DNA from 4 places in the Candidatus Enterococcus lowellii genome. Region 3 is predicted to be linked to each of the others. Evidence: a T-box and tRNA genes for the amino acid it is inferred to sense, from the RefSeq annotation. Region 3 holds a T-box; the other regions hold tRNA genes.
What was found. A T-box is a leader RNA that pairs with one kind of tRNA and senses whether it is charged. The one in region 3 lies ahead of argS (arginine--tRNA ligase), so its partner is inferred to be a tRNA-Arg.

Region 1 (5,250 bases), 390 kb from region 3:
TACGAATGAGGACTTGTCGCATAAGCCATCCCATTCTTAAAACCAAATTTCACCTTTTTTGTTGGCTGAAAAGTTTTGAAAAAAACAGCATGAATAAGCTCGTGAATAATAATTAAACCCAAAAAGAGGATAACCCCCAACATCAATGCCCCAAAATCAAATGTTTGATAGAGCGAGGCAGAATATAAAAAGCCCAATTTAGAAAAGATAAAAAAGAAAACAAAAAACAACATAATTCCGGCGATGTTTAATCCCCAAATCAACTTTTTGTTTTCTAATAGGTTGATTTCTTTTAATAAAATTCTCTTTTCATTCCCCATAGAAAGCCCTCCTTTATATAAAATCTACAAAACGTCGGTCCCAAATATTTTCATAAAATTGAATAGTCTTTGCCGCTGACATATACTTATTATCCATTGTCGTTGTTGCATTAGGAAGCGTCAACTTTAATCGTTGAATCCACACAATATTCTGTTTGTGTCTCACATGTTTCGATGGATTCTACATCAATTTTTGTCAATAACTGTTGTAAATCTTGCACTAGCATGTTTTTTCTGAACAAATTAAGCATCTTCTGGTTGGTTTATTTGAGAAATGATTTCCCAATTTTTCTCTTGATAAATCAACTTTGAATCACAATGTTGAATAAAAATAACTGCTCAATTAGTTTTATTGTATTCATCAATTCGTTGATTGACTAGTAACGTCAACTTTTGTAGTTGATAGCTATCCTGACAAACACCATTTTGAAGATCAATCACTAATAAAGCATCCGAAAGCTTACACATATATTCATCTCTTCGTTTATTTATCTCTATTATAACAAACATTCTAAGCTAAAAATAAAAAGCACAACCTTTGCAGACTGCGCTTTTTATAGACAATTAAAAAAAGGTTGAAACTAAAGCAAGGATGGCTAACCCACCTTGCGTGAAAATAATTTTTTTATCGCTTGTAAAGCTTCCATATAAAGCAACGAAAATAATGTATAGCAGAATTAAACGACTGATTTCCAGCGATGCAGTAGCAAAGAAGACACTATACAATAACCCAACACCAATCAATCCATTATAAATACCTTGATTTTTAAATAAGGTGTTTAATGATTTATCTGCTAAACTTTCCCTCGTCATATTAAATACACGACTTGTTGCAGCTGAGGTTGTAGCGAAAGTTTCTAAATACATAATATAGAAAAATTCTAAGGCTACTAACACAACTAATACCATTGAAATGAATGACATGATACTCCCCCTTAGAAGACTATTTTTCAAGTAACACTTTTACTTAAATTCTGTAATTTTTTCCGCTGCTAAACGGACAGATGAATAACCCGTTTCTTTTGCTTTACCAATCGATACAATCATCACGGGGACATAACGCTCTTTGTCTAAACCAAATGCTTCTGCTAATTGATCCTCTTCAAACCCACCAATTGGATTTGTTTCATAACCATGTGCACGAGCAACTAACATCAATTGCATCGCAGCTAAACTTGAATCAATTTTTACAACGTCATTCATTTTTTCTTTAGTAAAGTTTTTATAGTAAGGGATAATTGCTTCTAGTTGTTGATCTCTGACTTCTGGAGGCATTCCTCCTTCTGCTACTGCTTGGTCGTAAATTTCTTCGCCTCGTTCATAACATTCCATATCTCCAAAAATTAAAATCATTGCAGAAGATGTATCATTTTGACGAGTATTAAAACGAATTAATGGTTTTAATTTTGCTTTTTCTGCCTCGCTTTCAACGACTACAAAACGCCATGGTTGCATATTTACTGATGAAGGCGCAAGTGTTGCTTCTTGAATCATTTCTAGCATTTCTTCATGAGAAATTTTATAGGATTCATCATAGATACGTACAGATTTTCTATCAAAAGTAATTTCAGAAAAATTATTGTTCATTAAGTTGTTTGACATATTAATTGGCCTCTTTCATTTCACTAATTTGGTTAATAATTCTAAGAGAAGTTCTCCTTCTTGATCATTAAGTGATACAGGTATTTGTTTTTCAGAAGAACTATATTTTTTTTCACAAGTTTCTAACTCGTTGAAAGCTTTAGCTGTAATCTTTACAAAAACTTCGCGATTGTTTTGTTGATTTCTTTCACGAGTTACATAATTCTTATCTTCTAGTATTTTTAGATGTCTCGTTACTGCGGCACTATCAATTTTCAATTCTTTTTGTAGAATAGTTTGCGAACATTGCCCATTTTCTTTTAAAAACATCATTAGTTCATAACGAGTAATACTAAACCCCGTTTCTTTTTCAAACTTGGCGGTCATTTCTTGATTCGCCAACTTTAACTGATAAAATAATTTACTAATTTTTCTAAGATTCATATTAACTCCCTTCTACATTTGACTAGTCAACAGTTGATTCATCAAATATACAGAAAAGAATTTAATTTGTAAATTACTTTGCTTGCATTGGTGATTCATACGTGTGAATATACGCTATAAAATAAAAAAACTGCTAGAAAATAGCAGCTGTGTGTTAAACATTAATTAATTAAGGCAAAATATCATCGTTATAAAATTTTTTGGCACAAAAAACAAAAAAAGCCTTAGAAACCAACGTTTCTAAGGCTTAATTAGCGTCACAGGAGGGATTCGAACCCCCGACCGTCCGCTTAGAAGGCGGATGCTCTATCCGGCTGAGCTACTATGACAGATGTTTTAGCAACAAAAATTATTATATGGAAATTCCTTATAAATGTCAATTGTTTTTCTGTTATTTTTTAAGGTGCCAAAAAAAGACACCTTAAAAAACAGCTTATTCTACAGGTTCAATCACAACTTCATCTGCTTCTTTGGTGATTAAAGCAATCCCATCCCCTAATGGTACCAAACTCGTTGTTAAATCAGGGTGTGTATTAATGACATCTAAAAATCGTTTTAGTTTACGATGAATAGTACGACGATTCCGAGGAATTTCTTCGATTGGATCTAACACTGTTCCTCCTTGAAACACATCATCTACCATCAATACGCCACCTTTTTTCAACAAGCGTAAACACTCTGGTAAAAACTCAATATATTTTGACTTAGCGCTATCCATAAAAATAAAATCATATGGACCTGTTAATTCTGGTAAAATATCTGCTGCTTGACCTTCTAATAACGTTACTTTATCTTCTAAGCCAAGACGTTCATAAGTTTTTTTCGCTTTACGAATCATGACATCAAAGCGATCAATGGTGGTAACATGCCCGTCTTCTCCAACATATTGCGCCATTAAACTAGAAGAAAATCCCAGTGCTGTTCCGATTTCCAACACTTGCTTTGGTCTAATTTGACCTAATAAAAATTGCATAAAAACAACTGTTTCATGGGGGATAATCGGTACTTCATTTTCATTGGCTTCTTTTTCAATTTGACCCAGTTCACCAGCTAATTGTTTTTGTTCATTACGTAAAAATTCGACAAGTTCGGGTTTTACAACTGGTCGATACATCATTTCGTTTCTCATGTTTTACACTCCTACTTATTCACTGTTTTTCATTATACGAATTTCAGCGACAACCTGCAATCTTTTCTCATTAAAAACTTCTACTTGCTTTTTTGAGCAATTCCTATTAGTCTATAGACAGGATTTGGATTACTATCAAAAATATGTTTTAGAGAGTCGGGGCAAGGCTGGAACCTCGATACCCCTATTTTTGTGAACCTACCAATGTCAATGATTGTGAAAACAATCGGGTTAGAACCCTTATCTTCGTTACAAGTGGGATAGAGTTATTCTATTCAATGAAGGTGGTACCGCGAATGTTCAGCATTTCGTCCTTTTTATCGGGATGAGAATGCTTTTTTTATTGCAAAAAATTAAAGGTGGTTATCAAATGACTTACGACGAATTTTTACAAAAACTTTCTAACCCCGCACGAAATGCACTTTTACACGAAAAAATTGATAGCTTTGATAAATTAGCCAGCTTAACTGAAAAACAGGTCTTAGCTATCCATGGCGTGGGACCAAAATCTTTACCCACTATGAAAGATGCGCTCAACCAAAATAATCGTACATTTAATCAATAGGAGGAAACAAAATGGCAGAACAAAAAAATGATTTTACAGAATGGTATTTACAAACCGTTCAACAAGCAGAATTAATGTCTTACTCACCCGTTAGAGGTTCCATCATCTTCCGTCCAGATGGTTTTGAATTATGGGAGCATATTCAAGAAGAATTCAACAAATTCTTACGTAGCGAAGGAATTCGCAATGCCTATTTCCCAATGTTGATTCCAAAAAGTTTCTTCATGAAAGAAGCGGATCATATTGAAGGCTTTGCTCCAGAGCTTCCTTGGGTAACTGAGGTAGGCGATGAAAAGTTAGAAGAACCTTTAGCTTTACGCCCAACTTCTGAAACAATGATTGGGACTGCTTTTTCTGATTGGATTAATTCTTATCGTGATTTACCTTACGAAATTAATCAATGGGCCAACGTCTTCCGCTGGGAAAAGAAAACTTTACCATTTTTACGTACTTCTGAATTTTTATGGCAAGAAGGACATACCGCACATGCAGATGCAGAGGATGCACGCAAACGTACCTTACGTATCTTAGATGAGTATGCGCGTTTATGTGAAGAATTTCTAGCGATTCCTGTATATAAAGGTGAAAAAACACCTTCTGAACGTTTTGCAGGCGCCGAAGAAACTTATTCAATTGAAGCAATGATGAAAGATGGAAAAGCCGTTCAAGCAGGAACTTCACATTATATGGGAACCAAATTTGCTGAAGCCTTTGACATTACTTATTTAAATAAAGAAAATAAACACGTTCACGCCCATACAACTTCATGGGGAGTATCTACACGTTTGTTAGGTTCATTAATCATGACCCACGGAGACGAAAATGGGTTAGTTTTCCCACCAACTATTGCGCCAACACAAATCGTTTTAATGCCAGTTGGTCCTTGGAAGAAAAATCCAGCAATCATGGAAAAATTAGACGAAATTTTTGCAACATTTAAAGCAGAAGGTTTCCGCGTACGCTTAGATGATAGCGATAATTCTCCAGGTTACAAATTCAACGAATGGGAATTAAAAGGAGCTTGTGTCCGTATCGAATGTGGTCCTCGTGACTTAGAAAACGGTCATGTAATGGTTAAAGTTCGTGACCTTTCAGAAAAAGAAAAAGTAAGCTTCGAAGAGTTAACTGCTTATGTGAAAGAACAATTGGCAATTATGCCAAACCGTTTATTAGAAGCTGCTCGTGCTCGTAACAAAGAAAACGAACACTAT
Region 2 (5,250 bases), 1.1 Mb from region 3:
CACTTCATTGATTTCATCAGCAGTAACTTGTTTGTCTAAAACAGTCACTAATTCAGTTAATGAACCAGTAGCAACAGGAACACGTTGAGCAGCTCCATCTAATTTACCGTTCAATTCTGGAATTACTAAGCCGATAGCTTTAGCAGCACCAGTTGAGTTAGGAACGATGTTTGCAGCAGCCGCACGAGCACGACGGAAGTCACCTTTAGGGTGTGGTCCATCAAGAGTCATTTGGTCACCAGTGTAAGCGTGGATAGTTGTCATTAAACCTTCAATAACGCCGAAGTTATCGTTTAATGCTTTAGCCATAGGAGCCAAGCAGTTTGTAGTACATGAAGCACCAGAGATAACTGTTTCTTCGCCTGTTAAGATTTCATGGTTTGTGTTGTAAACGATTGTTGGTACATCGTCTCCACCAGGAGCTGAGATAACAACACGTTTAGCGCCTGCAGTCAAGTGTTTTTCAGCAGCAGCTTTTGATGTAAAGAAACCAGTACATTCTAGAACGATATCTACGCCTAGATCGCCCCATGGTAATTCTTCAGGGTTGCGGTTAGCTAAAACTTTCACTTCTTTACCATTTACATTGAAAGAACCTTCGTGAACTTCAACAGTACCGTTGAAACGTCCTTGAGTTGTATCATATTTTAACAAGTGTGCTAACATTTTAGCATCTGTTAAGTCGTTGATTGCAACCACTTCGATTCCTTCTACATCTTGGATACGACGGAAAGCTAAGCGTCCGATACGTCCAAATCCATTAATACCTACTTTAACTGTCATTTAAGATTTCCTCCTTATGAAAATCAAAAAAATTTTATTTTAAAGGGTCGCCCCTCTTAAAATCTCATTTGCTGCGGCTTCATCTGTGATGAGCCACGTTTGTTTTGGTGCGTTTTTCATATAAGCGCGAATGGCTTTTGCTTTACTTCTCCCACCAGCTATGGCGAATACGTAAGGGATATTCTGTATGTCTTTTAATTGTAAACCTATACGAGGGATTTTGTAAACGACTTGCCCTTCTTCATCAAAAAAATAACCAAATGATTCTGCTACAGCATTTTTGCGTTTTAGCATCAGAATCTCTTCTTCAGTCATCTTTCGTCGAGCAGCCATGTGCAAGGCCTTTCCGATACTGTGAATGACACAGTTTGCTTCGCTTATTAAGTTTAGAACTTCTAAAATAGAAGGTTCTTGCATCAGTGAATTATATGTGGCTGTACTTAATTGTTCAGGAACATATAATGCGCGATATTTGCCATTGGTTTGGATCGCCATTTCAGCACTTACAGAATTTGCTTGTACACTTACAGCTTCTCCAATTCCTCCTCTAGCAGGTACGAATAAGTTTTCACGTTGCTCTGTTTCTAAATCAGAGAGCTCGCTTGCAACTTGTGCCATGGTGGTCCCACCCATTACCGCAATAATGTTTTTCCCATTTGGCAAATTTTCGTCCAGTGCTTCATAAAGAAGATGTCCAAATTCGCTAATTACTTTTACTTGTTGATCGCTATCGCCACCTGTAATGAAGCAACGAGAAATCCCAAAATAACTAGCCAACCGCTTTTCAATCTGGTGCATTTCAAATAATTGGTCCATCATACTTCCTAGTTGATTGTAAACATCTTCACCTTTAGCTGTTAACATCATGCCGCTTTTTGAAGATTCAATCAATTTCAGTCGTTTTAATACATCCGTTTCTGTTCGCAACACACGTTCTGTTAAATCTAAACTCTCAGCCAACGTACGTCGACCAATCGGCTGCATCCAGTAAATATTTTGTAATATTCGGTATCTTTCTTGGAGAACCGTCAAAATATCTGGAGCAATAGCTTCAATCAATTTTATTTCATCAAGCATATGCAACCTCCGTTGGACTTTTTTTGTCCTAGATAGACTTAATATGACCCATGTGTTGTAAAAAAAAGCGAATTTACTTTTCAGTACCAATTCCTTACACAAATAATTCTAGCATGTTCTTTTTTATTTATCAACTAATACTCAAAGAAAAAAATCAAAAATCCTTGTTTTTCTTTAAAAAATCACAAAAAACAGAGGAATTTCACTAAAAATTCATGAAACCCCTCTCAATGCTTATGTTTCATCGTATCGCTTACGTTTGGTTGACGATGGAATTTTTAATAAATCGCGATATTTAGCGATTGTTCTTCGTGAAATATCTATGCCTTCATCGTTCAAAAGTTCCACTAATTTTTGATCGGATAAGGGTTTAGCTTTATCTTCTGAATCGATTAACGTTTGCAAGCGATGTTTCACATCATTTGTCGAGCGTTCTCCTTCATCAGAGGCGAGTTTTTGACTAAAGAAATGTTTTAATTCAAAAACGCCAAAATCCGTTTCTAAATATTTGCCATTCACAGCACGACTGACTGTGGATTCGTGAATAGCCAATTCTTCTGAAATATCTTTTAAAATTAATGGCTTGATAGGATGCTCTTTATTGAAAAAGAATTCTTGTTGTCTTTCAACGATTGCTTTCCCCACATTGTAAATAGTGTCTCCACGTTGTTCCACGGTTTTTTTCAGCCACTCAAACGCTTGTTGTTTTTCTTTCAGATAGTTTAACACTTCTGAATCTCCACTTTGAGTCATTTGTTCAAAATAATTTTGCTGAAATTTGATTTCTGGCATTCCACTACGATTTGAGACTACCGTCACTTGTTGTCCGTCAACTTTAACCGTTAAGTCAGGGATGATGTACAAGCCTTCTGTCGAACCAAAGACTGCCCCTGGTGTTGGCGTTAATGTTTGAATATAATCAAATACTTTTTGAATATCTGTCAAAGAGATGACTAACTTTTTAGCGATACTTTCCCATTTTCTTTCAACTAATTCTGTAAAATATTCTTCTAATATTAAATACGCAATTTCTGGTGCATAGTTATCTCGTTCGGTTTGTAACATCAAACATTCTTGCAGATTTCTAGCACCTACACCCGCTGGTTCTAATTGCTGAATTAAGGTCAAAGCATCCAATAGTTGAATCGGCGTCCCACCTGTCTGTTCAACTGCTTCGTCCAGCGAAATTGTTAAATAACCATTCAAGTCAATATATTCTACCAAATACAGAACCAGTGTCCTTAAATAAGTATCACGATAGTTCAAATGAATTTGATCAATTAAGTGCTCGAATAATGAAATTGTCGTATCAGGGATTTGGTTTAAACGTGTCATTTCTGTGCCTGTTGATGTACGTGGTTTTGAGTAGTTTGAAGTATAATTAGGTTGAATGACATCAAGTAGTGGATTTTCTAAGGCTTGATTCTCAATAAATTGTGTTAATTCCTCTGTAGAAAACTGCAAAACTTGAATCGATTGCTGTAATTTTTGTGTCATCGCTAGTTTCTGTGTTTGCTTTTGTTGCTGCGAAAACTGCTGTTCAAATTTCATTTTGGATTTCCCCTTGTTTTTTTTCTTAAAGTTCGCTAAACTATGTAAAGTGTTCAGCACCTTTAGTGTAGTGGATATCACGCAAGATTCCGGTTCTTGAGACAGGGGTTCGATTCCCTTAAGGTGCGTTTGTGTAACTGATTACATTATACTTGATGCTACGTTAAATGGCAAAACCCTCTTGTAACAACGGATTACGAAAAATAACAATATTCAAAAAGTTCGTGGGTATGGATTTTCTTTCTTCCTTTGTGGATATTTCGTGGGGAGCTCATTATCAAAAAATAGCGTGATGGCGAGTGTTAGGCTAGGTTCCAATTCGGAATCTAGCTTTTTTGTATGAAACTGGTGGATTTACAATATGACGTTTAGGCATGAATTTGCGACGTTCAAGATAAAAATAAATGCTGGTTCAATAGTATAATACTAACTATACTATTGAAAGTATTGATGTGTATGGTAGATACTGAAAATAATAGCTAACAGTTAATCTAAGAGTACACATCATCTGATGGAATCTTTACAGAAGAAAACAACTCCAAACAATCAGTTGGAAGCGTGGCAATTTTAACTTACAATTCGACAGCTTATATAAAAAACTTAGTTTATTACTTTGAATAGGAGGCGATTTTTATGTGGGTAGTTTCGGCTACTATATATGTATCATTATCTATACTATTATTTCTATCCTTTTTCATCTGGAAATTTTTTATGTATTCTTTTTACTTTCCACTGTTACTATGTGCATTAATCTTTTTAGCATTAGGTCTAACTTCTTATTGGTTTGCATTAAAAAAATAAAAAGATAATTAATAAGCTTGAATCTGATAGTCAACTTACATGGAGCTTAATCCTCATTTAGATTTAGATTGAAAAAAACTTGTGTGGTTATAAAAAAGTACATACAAAATTACCTATGCAGTTTTTAGTAATTTTCTTGAAATTTTCCTATAAATTTTCTTTTCAAGAAGAAATATGTTATACTTAAGTAACGCGAAAGATATTTTTATGCGACACTTTAATTTGTTTTTAGGAAATTTATTCACACTGGCGTAACTACAGGGTTACAAGGATGTATTAGAGGTTAGGGAATATATCGTTTAAATGAGAAATAGTTAATTTTTAGTAATAGTTATAATTAGTATCAACTTTAAAATAAATATATTGATTCGTCAGATAGCCTTCTCTTTTTTAGAGAGGGCTATCGTTCATTTTCAGAGTCTTTAATTTCAATGACCAAACGATGTTCTGGCGATTCAAGAACCAAGAATTGTAAAAACTGGAAAAACATCAATAGCCAAACAAAAGCTACTAAAAATGCTAGAAACTCAAAAGCTGTTAATGATAGATAATGAACACCCATAAACAAAAATACGCATAAAACAAGCAATCCCATCACAATAAATGAAGTGATTTTAAATTCTCTTGTAATTCTAGGTAATAACCAAGGTAATGTGACAATTAACAGAATAACTAAATAAACAAGGTTTGCGGCAACATGATTATGAATCACAGCCGATAAAGAACCTTCTTTATATGGAAACATCCCTACACCACCTAAATTTACAGCAATCAAAATTAATAGCCAGCGTAAAATCTGAAGTTTCATTCCTGGATATCGTTCTTGCAAATTCACAAAAATATAATCAATTAATGCAATCATCAAAATGGCCGATAAAACTAAGGTGAGATTGAATTGCCAACGGTTTGTCGCTTCGCTGGTACCTAAAAAACTAAAATTATGTTGCCACCACTGATTTTCTCGATTAGTTACCATCGCACCAACGACACCACCAATAATTACAAAGGTCAAAATATTAGTTAATAACAATGGGGTCA
Region 3 (5,250 bases):
GGAATTTCAAGGGAAAAGTTTTTTAGCAGAAAAAGATTTTACACAACAAGAATTACAGTATTTAATTGATTTATCCCAGCATTTGAAAAAACTAAAAAAACAAGGGATTACACATCGTTATTTAGAAGGGAAAAATATTGCCTTATTGTTTGAAAAAACATCAACGCGAACACGGGCAGCTTTTACAGTGGCTTCGGTCGATTTAGGCGCTCATCCAGAATTTTTAGGCGCAAATGATATTCAATTGGGTAAAAAAGAATCCGTGGAAGATACGGCAAAAGTGTTGGGTAGTATGTTTGATGGGATTGAATTTCGTGGATCCAGTCAAGCAGTAGTTGAAGCATTGGCTGAACATTCGGGTGTCCCTGTATGGAATGGTCTCACTGATGAATGGCATCCAACACAAATGATTGCTGACTATCTAACGATTCAAGAAAGCTTTGGAAAAGTCAAAGGCATTAATCTCGTTTATTGTGGCGATGGTCGTAACAATGTGGCACGTTCATTGTTAGTCACTGGGGCTATTTTAGGGACAAATGTGCGAATTGTTGCACCAAAAGAATTGCATCCTGACGAACAATTAATTGCTTTGGCAAAAGAGTATGCGCAACAATCAGGTGCTGAAATTTTGGTGACAGACAATGTAGATGAAGGCGTTTTAGGCGCTGATGTCTTATATACCGATGTCTGGGTATCAATGGGTGAAGAAGATAAATTTGCTGAGCGAATTGAATTATTACTTCCTTATCAAGTGAATCAAATGATGATTGAGAAAACCAAAAACGAGCAAGTCATTTTCTTGCATTGTTTACCTGCTTTTCATGATGCAGAAACAGATTACGGTCAAGATATTCAAGAAAAATTCAATCTAAGTGAAATGGAAGTAACCGATGAAGTCTTCCGTAGTAAACATGCCAAACAATTTGAACAAGCTGAAAATCGCATGCATTCAATTAAAGCGGTTATGGCAGCAACTTTAGGACATTTATTTATTCCGAATAGTTAAAATTAAACACAAGACTAGCGCAATAAAAAAGATTTGCTATAATCAGTGTACATTTCATACATGATTTAGTGATCAAGAGAGTAACTTTTCATTTTTTACTAGCGAATTCGGGAAGGTGGAAGCCGAAATAAAGAAGAGAAGTGAAGCGCACTTGTGAAAATTTGTTAAGCAAACGGCATCTACCGTTATCAGATAAAGTGGGTTCGATTTGTCGAACAATCAGAGTGGTACCGCGGGAATTCTCGTCTCTAGTGTTTTTTACACTAGAGACTTTTTGTTTGCTGTCGCATAAAAATCAATGAGACTACTTTAGGAGGAAATAATTTATGAATAACAAAGATATCGTATCAAAAGCAATTTTTGATGTGGTCAAAGAAGATTTGTCATTAGAACAAGTTCAACAGCTATTAGAAAACCCAAAATCAGCCGATCATGGAGACGTGGCTTTTCCGGCATTTGCCTTGGCAAAAGTTTACCGTAAAGCACCACAACAAATTGCTGCCGATTTAGCTGAAAAAATTGATGGTTCATCATTTGAAAAAATTGAGGTAGTTGGACCGTATTTAAACTTCTTTATGAATAAAGCGGTAATTAGTCAAAACGTTTTAGCAACCGTTGTAAAAGAAAAAAATCATTTTGGTGATAGTAGCGAAGGAAACAACGCTAGTGTCCCAATTGATATGTCTTCTCCTAATATTGCTAAACCAATTTCAATGGGACATTTACGTTCAACTGTCATTGGGAATTCAATTGGCTTTATTTTAGAAAAAGTAGGCTACCAACCAATTCGTATTAACCACTTAGGAGATTGGGGAACACAATTTGGGAAATTAATTGTAGCTTATAAAAAATGGGGTTCAGAAGAAGCTGTTCGTAATGAACCCATCACTGAATTATTGCGTTTATATGTAGAATTCCATGAAAAAGCTGAAGAAGATAAAGCGTTAGAAGATGAAGCACGTGCATGGTTTAAAAAATTAGAAGATGGCGATGAAGAAGCTATTTCATTATGGCAATGGTTCCGCGATGAATCAATGAAAGAATTTAACAAAATTTATGACATGTTAGAAGTATCTTTTGATTCATTAAATGGCGAAGCTTTCTACAACGACAAGATGGATGAAGTTGTTGAAATGTTAGAAGAAAAACATTTATTAAAAGAAGACCAAGGTGCAGAGATTGTTGATTTAACGAATTACGACTTGAATCCTGCATTAATTCGTAAATCAGATGGTGCAACATTGTATATTACACGTGATATGGCCGCTGCGTTATATCGTAAACGTACGTATAATTTTGGCAAATCATTATACGTTGTTGGGAATGAACAAAGTTATCATTTCAAACAATTAAAAGCTGTATTAAAAGAAATGGGCTTTGATTGGGCTGATGATATGTATCATATTCCATTTGGCTTAATTACCAAAGATGGTAAAAAATTATCCACACGTAAAGGGAAAATTGTCTTATTAGAAGAAGTATTGAATGAAGCAATTGATTCAGCCAAAGAACAAATTAGTGAAAAAAATCCAACTTTAGAAAATAAAGAAGAAGTAGCTAAACAAGTAGGGGTAGGCGCAGTTGTTTTCCATGATTTGAAAAATGATCGTCTAAACAATTTTGACTTCACTTTAGAGGAAGTTGTTCGTTTTGAAGGTGAAACAGGACCGTATGTTCAATATGCACATGCGCGTGCGATGAGTATCTTAGCAAAAGCTGCATTTACACCAGACGAAACCAAAACGTATGCTTTAAATGATGAAGAAAGCTGGGAAGTGATTAAATTAATTCAACGTTACCCAGAAACAATCCAACAAGCAGCAGATAAGTACGAGCCATCTGTTATTGCGAAACATTCAATTAAATTGGCACAAGCATTTAACAAATATTATGCCAATACGAAAATCTTAGCAGAAGACGAGCAAAAAGAAGCGCGTTTAGCGTTAGTTTATGCTGTTACTGTTTTGTTAAAAGAAGATTTACGTCTCTTAGGTTTACATGCACCAGAAAAAATGTAAGTAAAAATAGTCTATGCCATAAGTTTGTTTTTAAACAAATTTATGGCATAATTTTTTTGTATGGACAATTATTTAAAATCATGCAAAACTTAATTTGGATGTATTATAGATTTAGTCAATACTATTGTCGAGGGAGAAACGGATGCGTAAAATAATATTATTTTTTTTTAATACCAATCTGCTTTTTTTATTCTAAAGAAATTTTTGCTCAAGAGAATGTAAAACAAGACGTTTTAGTCATTTATTCAACAAAAGGCGAGCAAAAGCTAAATGAATTACGCATGTTAGATACTATTTTAGGTCGATTTAATATAAACTATCAATTTATTAATGAATCAGACATCCAAAGTGATGCAATTCAAAATAGTTCACATATTATTTATTTTGGATTAGACAAAACGACTTTTTCTTCAGAAACAAAAAAAGCATTAGACACATTTGAGGGAAAGCTTTATGTGATAGGACATAATGCAGAGCAATTGGCTAAAATGAACGTATTTCAAATAGAAGGCGAGCTATTGGTTGATCAGATTATTTTAGCCGATTTCATTCAAAGGTTACCTGAACAAAGGATTATTTATCATGTGCAAGCATCAAAAGATGGGGTTGAGCAAAAAGCGTTGGCTACCTTAGAAAAAGAACAGCAAGTACCTTTAATCGTTCAAAATGATGGGAATTATTTTTTTGCTGCAGAAACAATGTTTGCGCCATTTGGTCCATTAGTAGCAGACTCTCTATATGATTTTTTAGGTGAAAGTCAACAAGGATTTGTTCGTTATTTACGTTTGGAAGATGTTCATCCCAAAGTAGATGCCCAGCAATTACGCGAGCAAGCAGAATATTTAAAGGACAAAAATATTCCTTACATGGTGGCGGTTATTCCTATATATACGAATAAAGATGGTGAGACGATTCATTTTTCTGATTCACCCCAATTATTAAATACGCTCAAATACATGCAAGAAAACGGAGCAAGCATTATCTTACACGGTTACAAACATCAATATCGCAGTTCGGAAACAGGTGAAGGCTTTGAATTTTGGGATGTCGAAAATGACCGACCTATTTATCAAGAGGATGAAGTACCTGCAAAAAAACAAAGTGATTTTTCAACGGAACAAGAATACCAAGAATTTATAAAATCTGGAGAAGAATTTGAAAGAGGCTATATAGAAGAATCTATCACTAAAGGTGTATCTTAACTAGTTGAGCAAGGTTTATATCCGCTAGGGTTTGAAGCGCCACATTATGCTATTTCTCAACAAGGATATGAAGTTGTTGCAAAACACTTTAGTTCATATATTGGACGTCTTCAATTAACGGATCAAACCTATCAAAGCGAATATCAGCCGACATATGTCTCACAACCATCCTTTTTACACGGTATGACTGTTTATCCAGAGACACTTGGTTTTATTGAAGAAGGGGATAAACAAGCATTTTCTGCTATGGAAGAACGGGTACACGTGCTTTCCAATTATCGTCAAGCTTATATTTCAGCGTTTTATCATCCTTATTTAGGATTGAATGGGTTAAAAAAAGTAGTAAGCATATTAGAATCGGCAGAACAAGCCACATGGTTAGATTTGAAAGAAGAAAACAATCAAGTTCAAATAGAGGACTATTTAATTACTTCGCAAAAAGGTCAAGTTCGTGTTAATCACACAGATGTTTCACAATTAAACACACACAAGAAACAGTTCATGTATTATGGTATCGCAGGTATTGTGGTATTTGTGGGGATTCTGGTCTTATTTTTTAAGAAAAGAAATTAAAAGGTGATATCTAGCGGTTAAAAAAAATACCCGGTGATAGAAAGCGTATTCTATCGTCGGGTATTTTTTTTAGACAGCATGTGTTTTGAAATAATTTTCGATAACTTGTGCATCTTCTTCGGTACGCGAGATAACAACCACAACGTCAAAACCAGCTAATGTACAGATTTTTTCCTTCATTGAAACTTCATCAATGGCTGCAGATAAGATAGGGGCATTATCAGGAATTGTATTAATTAATGTTAAAAATTGTACACGGTCAACTTTAGTTACCACATCCTGAATGATATGAGTTAAGCGTTGATTTTCGGTTTCTTCTTTTTGACCTTGACTTTCTTGAAACAACTCAAATTTTGCTTGTCCAGTTCCATCTGGTGATTTCACAATTTGCAAATCACGAATATCACGTGAAATGGTTGCTTGAGTTGCAGTTACTCCTTCTTTTTCTAAA
Region 4 (5,250 bases), 1.0 Mb from region 3:
CCAATACTCCCATAAAAATTCCGCGAATCAAGACACGAGACCAGGTATAATTTGCTAGAACCGATTCGTTTGGATCTCTCGGCTGTTCCTCCATAATATCAGACTCAGCGACATCATATCCTAGTGAAAAAGAAGGGACTGCATCGCTTACCATATTGACCCATAAAATCATCAAAGCAGTTAATGTTGGTGTCGCACCAGGAACGTTGCCGACTGATTGTGTAAAGAAGATTAAACCAATCAATAATGAAAGAACTTCTGCTACATTGGTTGTTAATTCATGACGCATAAAATTTTTAATATTGGCATAAATGGTTCGACCACTTTTAACAGATTGTTCAATTGTTGTGAATTTGTCGTCCATCAGAATTAAGTCGGCTGAATCTTTCGTCACTTCGGTTCCAGCAATCCCCATAGCGATACCAATATCCGCAGCACGTAATGCAGGTGCATCATTGACACCATCACCGGTCATTGCGACAATTTGTCCGTGCTTTTGTAATTGTTTAACAATGCGTTGTTTATGTTCAGGTGACACACGAGCATAGATATTCGTATGTTTCACACGACTATATAATTCTTCATCAGACATCTTCTCGATTTCAATACCTTTAATCACTGGCGCATCTACCGTATCAACAATACCTAATTCTAAGGCAATTGCTTTGGCCGTTTTTTCATGGTCCCCTGTGATCATAACAACTTCGACATTCGCTTTTTTTAACGTACTTACAGACTCTTTGACTTCTTCACGAGCTGGGTCAATAATTCCGGCAACACCGGTAATAATTAACTGCTTTTCTAACTCTTCGACAGATCCATTCATTGCTTCTTGTTCCGTAATTTCTCTATAACCAACAGCTAATGTACGTAAGGCTGCTTCTGCATACTCTTCGACGGTATCTACGAATGATTGTTTTGCTTCCTCTGAAGAATCAACTTTATGATTGATTAAAATGCCTGTACTTTTATTGACCAATACATCTGGCGCGCCTTTGGTATACACCAGATAACGCTCGCCTTCTTTAACAATGACACTCATCATTTTACGACTACTCGTAAAGGGTAATGTACGGATAATTTCTTTTTCTTGTTCTAGTTTTTCTTTCTTTAGACCTGCTTTTAAGCCTAAAACGGTTAATGCGACTTCTGTTGGATTCCCAAATGGTTTATATTCACCATCCACTTCTTTGACAGTCGCTTCATTACATAAAACAGCTCCTTCTAAAAAAGCTAGTGTATCAGACATCTTGGCGCTTTCTTCTAGTGAATTAATGTCACCCGTTGGCGCATAACCCAGCCCAGATACAGTGTAATAATGGCCGTTACTATAATACTTAACCACTGTCATTTCGTTTTTCGTTAAGGTTCCGGTTTTATCCGAACAAATATAAGAGGTCGCTCCTAAAGTTTCTACACTGGAGAGAGATTTAATAAGACCTCTGTTTTGTGCCATTTTAAAAGCGCCAATTGTCAATACAATCGACAATACTGCAGGCAACGCATCAGGAATAGAAGCTACTGCTAGAGCGATTGATGTGGAAAGTACCGAACCAATCGATGTAAAACTGATTTCCCCTGCCTGAATCATACCAATCACAAAGGTAAATAGAATGACACCAGCTGAAATCAGCATTAAGGTCTTTGTCAATTTATTAACCGTATTCTGTAAGGGAGACGGTTTATCTTCTACAGCTTGAATTAATTGTGCAATGTTTCCTAATTCAGTGTTTAAACCTGTAGCAACGACTAAACCAATTCCTTGCCCATTTGAAACAATGGAGCCTGAAAAGCCCATATTTTTTCTATCGCCAATTTCGACAATTTCATCAATTGCTTCGGTATTTTTATGAATCGCATCTGCTTCGCCAGTTAAATGTGCTTCAATCACTTGCAATTCATTCGTTTGAATCCAACGTACATCTGCTTCAACGAAATCGCCTACTTCTGCTTTGATTAAATCCCCCACCACAACATCTGTAGCAGCAATTTTTTCCCAGCACCCATTTCTTAAGACCGTTGTTTGACGATTGTTCATCTCTTTTAAAGCATTCAAACTCTTACGTGCACTAATTTCTTGCCAAAAACCTAAACAAGCATTGATGATAATTAAAATAAAAATAGCTGCTGCTTCATACAGAGATTCTTTACCATGCTGCATATCTCCTTGTATCTGAATAGAATAAAAGGAACTCAATAAAGATAATACAATAGCCCCCATCAATACGATGACAATGGGTTCTTTAAAATTCTTCAAGAAGACTTTCCAGTATGGATCTTCTTTTTCATCAGGTAGCTTATTCACTCCATATTGCTCTCTGAGACTACGAACACGCTCATTTGTTAACCCGTTCGTTGGATCAACCTCAAATCTCTTGATTAATTTTTCTTTTGTTTCTTGATAAAAATGCATCGCTAACTTCCTTTCTTTTTTCTAAACAACGCAAAAAGAGCGCAAGCAAACAAGACTCTCCTCACCCTTGGAGAATATGTCTTGAAAGCTTGCGCCCAACCTGGTCATTTATGAAATTAGTATTAATTTAACAAAAATTTTCTACTTTGTCTATCTTGATGCCTAAAAAATATAATTTTTTACTACTCAATCGTTATCGTAGACTGAAAAACTATTCTTCACTAGTTTTTTCTGTACTTGAAGAAAGCGACGTTCGCATCTCAGTATCAGCATGAATATTTTAATCCATTGCACTTAATATTCCCTTTTGTAATGCTTCCACCTCGACAACTGCCAAGGTAAAAGGAAAAATGTTAGCAAGAAATTCAGCCACTTTTATTAAAAATTATAATTTTCAATCTGCAAAATCTCTAAATACATCATTCAAATAAAAAAACTGAAACCCTTATACAAAGAGTTTCAGCTACGTCCTCTGCTGGAATCGAACCAGCAACTAAGTCTTAGGAGGACCTTGTTATATCCATTTAACTAAGAGGACGATTGACAAAAAGTCTGTTATCATTTTATCGCTAACCTAAAAAAAACGCAAGGTCAGCGATAAAATTACTTATTAAAAATAATCCTCTAAAACAGGAATATCTGTTGGTAAAATCGCTTCTACAATAGACACTATTTCTTTATCAACCGTTACACAATTGAAAAACATCAATTCTCGTAATTTTTGATAGCCTAAAAAGAGTTGTGTAAAACGTTGAACAGAAATTGTTAGCGTAGGTAGCTTGGTTTTCGCTACTTTACTGACAGTTCCTTTTGAATGAATTTCAAAAATCCCTTCATTCCATGGCGCATAGGTATCTTCTAGAATCTGAATCGCAAATGCTGCTTGTAGATTATCAAATGGATAAACCGTTAAAAATGCCTCAATATCAACAATTCGAACCATCATTTCTGGTCGGATTGTTGCATTTGCAAGTGGTTTTTCTTGTAGGAAGAATGAACTATTTTTATTGTATCCTTGTTCATAGCGAATTTCACTGACCGAATCTCTGTGTGTAGCAATGTAGCGATTCAACGCATGATATGCATTGCCGCTTAATACTTCCCACTCTGCACAATGAAACTTACCATTTAAAATTTGATAAATTAAATAGCCTTCCGCTTCGTCGGATTCATTATAATACACGGCAAAATAATATGGGCGTTGAATATGGAACTTATATTCATACCACCAGTCTTCACGTTGTAATCCTCCATGCTTATTTCGATTAGATGCTTCATATACTTCTTTAATGACATCTTTTGATTGTTCCCATGTCTGTCGACGAATTTTTCCTGGTACACGTCTACTATCCGGCCACTCATGACTAGGTACATCATACGCAATTCGTTCAAAAATCAATTCGTAACCGTAACGACGATAAAAAGGATATGAGAATGGTGCGAGATAAGAGAAAAGAACCTTATTTTCTTTGCAGTCATTTAAAATATTCGCCATCAATTGATCGATTCGGCCTTCACCACGATAACTTGGATCAGAGGAAACAAATCCTACACCTGCCATATCAAACACTTGATTAAAAAATTGAACTTTTAAAGGCGTCGCAATAATTTGACTTGCTAGTTGTTCTCCATCGTAGGAACCATAATGTTTTGAATGTTCTACAATATAATTCAAGCGATTTTTGTATGCGTCGCTTTGATTAAATTGAAACGCATAATGAGCAAGTTGATAGATCGCATCTGCTTTTGTAGTCTCTTGCATTTATTTTCCTCCTATGAATTTATAAAGAAGGACCATAAAAATGACCCTTCTTTAAGTAGATATTTTATTGTGCTGCTTGTTCGCGTTTTAATTCTTGTAAAACTCCGATACGAACAAACGGAATGTAAATCAATGTAGAAATGACTAGGTTGATGGCTGCTAATAAACCGCCTGTCCAACTTTGTGTTGCTAAAAATCCGCCAATTACTGGAGGTGTTACCCATGGTGGCATAAATGTTGCTGCAGGGACGAAACCTAATTTGGTTGCCCAAAATGCAGTTGTAATTAAGACCATTGGCGTGATGATAAATGGAATAAACATAATTGGATTTAAAACAATTGGTAAACCAAACAATAATGGTTCATTGATGTTGAATAATCCTGGTGCAGCACTTAAATTATTTACTACATTGTACGCTTTATTTTTACGACCAACTAAATAGATCGCAATTATCAAACCAAATGTTGCACCTGTTCCGCCTAAGTTGACAAAACTATCAATAAATGGCTTATTCACGATATATGGTGCTACCTTACCAGCTGATACAGCTAATGCATTCGCTTCGATGGCAGGTGCATTAATTGTTTGTAAAAATGGGTCAATCATATTTGCACCGTGTAAACCAAAGAACCATAAGAAAGGTGTAATAAACGCAATCAACAACGCTGATGGATACGTACTTGCCATTCCCATGAATGGTTGTTGTACCGCTGTGTAGAATGAATTAATAATATCTGGCACACCGAATGCTGCAAAAATCGCAGCAACTAAACCGAATAAACTAACTACAATCATCGCTGGTAACAATGCTGCAAATGAACGTGCCACAGCTGGTGGTACACCATCAGGCATTTTAATTACTAATTTACTACTACCAGATAAGCGAACAAATAGTTCTGTTGAAACAATCCCTACAATAATTGCAATAAATAAACCTGTACTAGACATTCCTGTTGCGCCGCCTAGAGCGAAGAATGAAGCTAGTGATACTGTTCCTGCTGCAATACCATCTTTGCCATAACCGTGAGCTAAATTATACGCAATTAAAAATGAAATAATAACAGACAAAATAGC

Region 1: it encodes a tRNA-Arg, which carries the amino acid that the T-box ahead of argS (arginine--tRNA ligase) is inferred to sense. The anticodon was not compared.
Region 2: it encodes a tRNA-Arg, which carries the amino acid that the T-box ahead of argS (arginine--tRNA ligase) is inferred to sense. The anticodon was not compared.
Region 4: it encodes a tRNA-Arg, which carries the amino acid that the T-box ahead of argS (arginine--tRNA ligase) is inferred to sense. The anticodon was not compared.

The regions. Positions count from the first base shown of each region.
Region 1 covers NZ_CP147251.1:2,878,718-2,883,967, forward strand. The annotation lists gene DOK78_RS14070 (DUF3267 domain-containing protein) at 1-320, opposite strand, end outside; gene DOK78_RS14075 (hypothetical protein) at 660-788, opposite strand; gene DOK78_RS14080 (DUF1304 domain-containing protein) at 885-1,244, opposite strand; gene DOK78_RS14085 (nitroreductase family protein) at 1,284-1,922, opposite strand; gene DOK78_RS14090 (MarR family winged helix-turn-helix transcriptional regulator) at 1,938-2,345, opposite strand; tRNA gene DOK78_RS14095 (tRNA-Arg) at 2,601-2,674, opposite strand; gene DOK78_RS14100 (O-methyltransferase) at 2,779-3,474, opposite strand; T-box leader at 3,585-3,793, shown strand; gene DOK78_RS14105 (DNA-directed RNA polymerase subunit alpha C-terminal domain-containing protein) at 3,845-4,039, shown strand; gene proS (proline--tRNA ligase) at 4,051-5,250, shown strand, end outside.
Region 2 covers NZ_CP147251.1:1,343,399-1,348,648, reverse strand. The annotation lists gene gap (type I glyceraldehyde-3-phosphate dehydrogenase) at 1-783, opposite strand, end outside; gene DOK78_RS06550 (sugar-binding transcriptional regulator) at 823-1,860, opposite strand; gene rpoN (RNA polymerase factor sigma-54) at 2,095-3,411, opposite strand; tRNA gene DOK78_RS06540 (tRNA-Arg) at 3,468-3,539, shown strand; gene DOK78_RS06535 (DUF998 domain-containing protein) at 4,613-5,250, opposite strand, start outside.
Region 3 covers NZ_CP147251.1:2,484,370-2,489,619, reverse strand. The annotation lists gene argF (ornithine carbamoyltransferase) at 1-1,006, shown strand, start outside; T-box leader at 1,066-1,259, shown strand; gene argS (arginine--tRNA ligase) at 1,333-3,024, shown strand; partial or broken gene DOK78_RS12060 (DUF2334 domain-containing protein) at 3,306-4,799, shown strand; gene DOK78_RS12055 (ArgR family transcriptional regulator) at 4,869-5,250, opposite strand, start outside.
Region 4 covers NZ_CP147251.1:1,469,801-1,475,050, reverse strand. The annotation lists gene DOK78_RS07210 (cation-translocating P-type ATPase) at 1-2,413, opposite strand, end outside; sodium ion sensor (DUF1646 type) at 2,469-2,514, opposite strand; tRNA gene DOK78_RS07205 (tRNA-Arg) at 2,880-2,951, opposite strand; gene DOK78_RS07200 (GNAT family N-acetyltransferase) at 3,024-4,175, opposite strand; gene DOK78_RS07195 (PTS sugar transporter subunit IIC) at 4,240-5,250, opposite strand, start outside.